Regions from separate parts of the Streptomyces sp. NPDC051677 genome, predicted to be linked through region 2. Evidence: predicted binding sites of a transcription regulator. Region 2 holds the regulator's gene; the other holds the start of a gene.
What was found. Region 2 encodes HspR, which represses chaperone genes until heat shock. Its sites were predicted from a motif close to TTGAGNNNNNNNNNCTCAA; they were not measured.

Region 1 (2,391 bases), on a different contig from region 2:
TCCAGCAGGGCCACGGCCGCCAGCAGCTCGCGTCGGACGGCCGGATCGTCGGCGCCGTCCTTCGCCTTGAACCACAGGTGCGAGTTCAGCCCGTCGCGGGCCTGCTGGGGCATGCTGTCCACCACCGGTTTCAGCAGCCGCCAGCCCGGCTCCGCGGCGGCCGGGTCCTGCACGGCGATGCCGAAGACGGGCCCGCGCAGCGCGATGTGCGGATAACGCCGGGAGGCCTCGACGGCGTCCGCCTCCGTCACCCAGGCGACGGGGTCGTCACGGCGGACCAGCTCCGCGTGGAGGGCGTCGAGACGTCGCTTCCAGTCATCGGTCATAAGCGCATTGTGGTCGGCGCGAAGGGATGCTTCGGGGTGAATGCCGGAAGTGGACGGGGTACGGGGAGGGGGCGTAAGGGGCGTGCCCGGTCGTGCAGGGTCGAAGGGTGCGCCCCTGTGGCCGCCGGACGTCACCCCTGTGCGTCCCCCGTGTCCCCGGTGAACTTCGCGCTGGTCAACAGCGATTCGACGCGCCACCCCAGCGACTCGTACAGCGCCCGCCCCTCCGGTGTCGCGCCCAGCACGCCGGTCCGGGCGCCCTGGTCGACCGCCGCGCGCTGGAGCGTGCGCATGACGAGGGCGCCGAGGCCGCGGCGGCGGTGCGCGGGGGACGTCTCGATCTGGTCGAAGACCGCCGTCGCACCGGTCGGGGCGATCTGACCGCGCGCGGCCAGGGAACCGTCCGGGGCGGCGATCATGGTGCGGGTCACCCCGCCGATCGACCAGGTGCGCTGCCGGTGTCCGTCGGGGACCGGGCCGGGCGGGACGTCCGCGAGCGCGGCCGTCATCAGGAAGCCGGGCTCGGGATCGACCCACCACCCCGGCCCCACCCAGCCCCCGACGACCGCCGGGTCCGCGAACGCCTTCAGCCACACCCCGGCCCCGGTCACCGCGCCCGCCGCCTTGCGGACGTCCGCCTCCTCGACGCCGTCGTTCGTCGCGCCGAGGACGTGCCGGGTGACGTGATGGGTCCCCGTGCCCACGTCGACGGTGCAGCCCCACGGCTCGTCCACCGGCGGCGCGGCCCCCCGTGACACGACCCAGCCGTCCACCCAGGCCCGCACGATCCGCTCCACAACGCCCTCCCGTAAGGCCTGCTCAAGCCCTTCGTCTATTACTCGATGACGATAGGCACACAGCCCCGCGCGCCGACAGTCGTGATCGCCCACAGCGAACGGGCGACATCCCGGGGAACATTCGAAGCGGCCCGTGCATTGAGTCGGCATAGCTCAACTTGACTGCCTAAGGGGAGATCATGGCTTCGACGTCCACACCGCTCACCCTGCCCGTGCTGCCCCTCGACGACGAGGTCGTGCTCCCCGGCATGGTGGTTCCGCTGGACCTCAACGACACCGACGTGCGCGCCGCCGTGGAGGCCGCCCAGGCCGCCGCCCGTTCAACGCCTGGCAAGCCTCAGGTACTCCTGGTGCCGCGCATCGAGGGGACCTACGCGAGCACGGGTGTGCTCGGCACGATCGAGCAGGTCGGCCGGCTGGCCGACGGCGACCCGGGCGCGCTGATCCGCGGCCGGGGGCGGGTGCGGATCGGCGCCGGCACCACCGGACCGGGCGCCGCCCTGTGGGTCGAGGGGGCCCGCGTCGACCAGAACGTCCCCGACCCGCTGCCCGGCCACGTCGCCGACCTCGTCAAGGAGTACAAGGCGCTCGCCACCGCCTGGCTGCGCAAGCGCGGCGCCTGGCAGGTCGTCGACCGCGTCCAGGCCATCGACGACGTCTCCGCGCTCGCCGACAACTCCGGCTACTCGCCGTTCCTGACCACCGAACAGAAGGTCGAGCTCCTGGAGACCGCCGACCCGGTGGCCCGTCTGAAGCTCGCCACCTCGCAACTGCGCGACCACCTCGCCGAGCAGGACGTGGCCGAGACGATCGCCAAGGACGTCCAGGAGGGCGTCGACAAGCAGCAGCGCGAGTTCCTGCTCCGCCGCCAGCTCGAAGCCGTCCGCAAGGAACTGCGCGAGCTCAACGGCGAGCAGGAGGGCGAGGAGTCCGACGACTACCGCGCCCGCGTCGAGGCCGCCGACCTGCCCGAGAAGGTCCGCGAGGCCGCCCTCAAGGAGGTCGACAAGCTGGAGCGCTCCAGCGACCAGTCGCCCGAGGGCTCGTGGATCCGCACCTGGCTGGACACCGTCCTCGAACTCCCGTGGAACGAACGGACCGAGGACCGCTACGACATCCAGGGCGCCCAGTCGGTCCTGGACGCCGAACACGCCGGCCTTCAGGACGTGAAGGAGCGGATCACCGAGTACCTGGCGGTGCGCAAGCGGCGCGGCGAGCGCGGCCTCGGCGTCGTCGGCGGACGCCGCGGCGGCGCCGTGCTCGCGCTC
Region 2 (2,391 bases):
GGCAACGCCAAGGCGGAGGAGCGCTTCAAGGAGATCTCCGAGGCGAACGACATCCTCGGCGACCCCAAGAAGCGCAAGGAGTACGACGAGGCACGCGCCCTCTTCGGCAACGGCGGCTTCCGCCCGGGCCCCGGAGCGGGCGGCGGCTCCTTCAACTTCGACCTGGGCGACCTCTTCGGAGGCGGCGCCCAGACCGGCGGGGCCTCCGGCGGCTTCGGCGGAGGCATCGGGGACGTCTTCGGCGGCCTGTTCAACCGCGGCGGCCCGGGCACGACCCGTACCCAGCCCCGGCGCGGCCAGGACATCGACACCGAGGTCACCCTCACCTTCACGGAGGCCATCGAGGGCGCGACGGTCCCGCTGCGCATGTCCTCGCAGGCCCCCTGCAAGGCGTGTTCCGGCACGGGCGACAAGAACGGCACGCCGCGGGTGTGCCCGACGTGCGTCGGCACCGGCCAGGTCGCGCGGGGCTCGGGCGGCGGCTTCTCCCTCACCGACCCCTGCCCCGACTGCAAGGGCCGCGGTCTGATCGCCGAGCATCCCTGCCTGGACTGCAAGGGCAGCGGGCGCGCCAAGTCCTCCAGGACCATGCAGGTCCGCATCCCGGCCGGGGTGACGGACGGGCAGCGCATCCGCCTGCGCGGCAAGGGTGCACCCGGCGAGCGAGGCGGCCCGTCCGGCGACCTCTACGTCGTCGTACACGTCGACCCCCACCCGGTGTTCGGCCGCAAGGACGACAACCTGACGGTGACCGTGCCGGTGACGTTCACGGAGGCGGCCCTCGGCGGCGAGGTCAGGGTGCCGACGCTCGGTGGACCGTCCCTGACCCTGAAACTGCCGCCCGGCACGCCCAACGGCCGCACCATGCGGGCGCGGGGCAAGGGCGCGGTCCGCAAGGACGGCACCCGCGGCGACCTGCTGGTCACCGTGGAGGTGAGTGTCCCGAAGGACCTGTCGGGGAAGGCTCGTGACGCGCTGGAGGCGTATCGCGAGGCGACCGCGGGCGAGGACCCGCGGGCGGAGCTGTTCGAGGCCGCGAAGGGAGCCTGAGAGTGATGGACGGCCGTCGGCGCAGTGACAATTTTCGTGGGCCGTATGAACTGACCGAGGAGACCCCGGTCTACGTCATCTCGGTAGCGGCCCAGCTCTCCGGCCTGCACCCGCAGACGCTGCGCCAGTACGACCGCCTGGGCCTCGTCTCCCCCGACCGCACCGCCGGCCGGGGCCGACGCTACTCGGCCCGCGACATCGAACTGCTCCGCACGGTGCAGGCGCTGTCCCAGGACGAGGGCATCAACCTGGCCGGCATCAAACGGATCATCGAGCTGGAGAACCAGGTGGCCGCCCTGCAGTCCAGGGTGGCCGAGATGGAGGCCGCGCTGGACGGTGCGGCCGCGGCGATGCAGCAGCGCGAGGCGGCGGTGCACGCGTCGTACCGACGGGACCTGGTGCCGTACCAGGAGGTACAGCAGACCAGCGCGTTGGTGGTGTGGCGTCCGAAGCGGCAGCAGCCGTCGGACTGAGGCGTACCGACTGAGGTGTACAGGTGTACATGGGAAGGGGCCCGGAGTTTCGGGCCCCTTCGCTGTTGTTCACGGGCGGTCAGTCGCCCATGCCGACGGTCGGGGTCGGGGTCGGGGGCTCCTGGCCGGGCGGCTGTTGCTGCGGTTGCCGGGTGGGGGCGGTCGGTCGGGTCGTAGGGCCCTTGGGCATGCCCAGCTGCCAGAGGTGGGAGCCGGGGATGGAGGGGGTGGGGGCCGGGGTGGTCGCCGTCTCCTTGGCTTGGCTCGGTTCCGGGCGGCGCCAGCGTTCCGGGACGGTCGAGTTCCGGCGTACGGCGTTCTCGTCGCCGGCTGCTGCCGCCGCGACGGCGCGGGCGCGCAGGGCGCTCTGGCGGGCGATCGGGGAGAAGCCGGGGGCCGCGTTGCCGGTCTCGGACGGCAGACCGCGCACGCCCATCCGGTTCAGCTCGCCCTGGACTCCCGCCTCCGGGGCGAATATCTCGCGCGGCAGCTGCCAGGAGGCCGCGCCGTCCACGTCGACGCGGTGTTCGTGGCCGTCCACGGCGAAAGTGAGGCCGTAGCCGATGTACTGGTCGTCCCTGTCGAACAGCAGGTCCCCGGAGATCTCGCCGCCCCGGTCGCGCACCTCGTGCGCGAGGTCCTGGAGGGCGGGCGGGAGCGGGTTGGTGCGGCCGAGGCTGGTGACGTAGCCGTCGCCGCGGGCCACGTGCCGCTCCTTGGTGTCCTGGTCGACGTAGGGGACCTGGAAGCGGGTGACGCCCTGGTCGTCCTGGTAGGTCTCGATCGCGCCGACGCGTGCCTCGACGAAGGACAGCCGCTGCTCGCCGTTCTCGCCGTGCCCGTACTTCTCTTGCATCGCCGGGAACTG

Region 1: lon (endopeptidase La) is a predicted target of HspR. The motif match lies at 1,262-1,280, and genes of this name have one in related genera.

What each region holds. Positions count from the first base shown of each region.
Region 1 covers NZ_JBITCT010000011.1:28,100-30,490, reverse strand. The annotation lists gene ACIBAF_RS15010 (DUF5954 family protein) at 1-326, opposite strand, end outside; gene ACIBAF_RS15005 (GNAT family N-acetyltransferase) at 458-1,123, opposite strand; gene lon (endopeptidase La) at 1,303-2,391, shown strand, end outside.
Region 2 covers NZ_JBITCT010000023.1:30,192-32,582, forward strand. The annotation lists gene dnaJ (molecular chaperone DnaJ) at 1-1,050, shown strand, start outside; gene ACIBAF_RS25850 (heat shock protein transcriptional repressor HspR) at 1,056-1,523, shown strand; gene ACIBAF_RS25855 (hypothetical protein) at 1,603-2,391, opposite strand, start outside.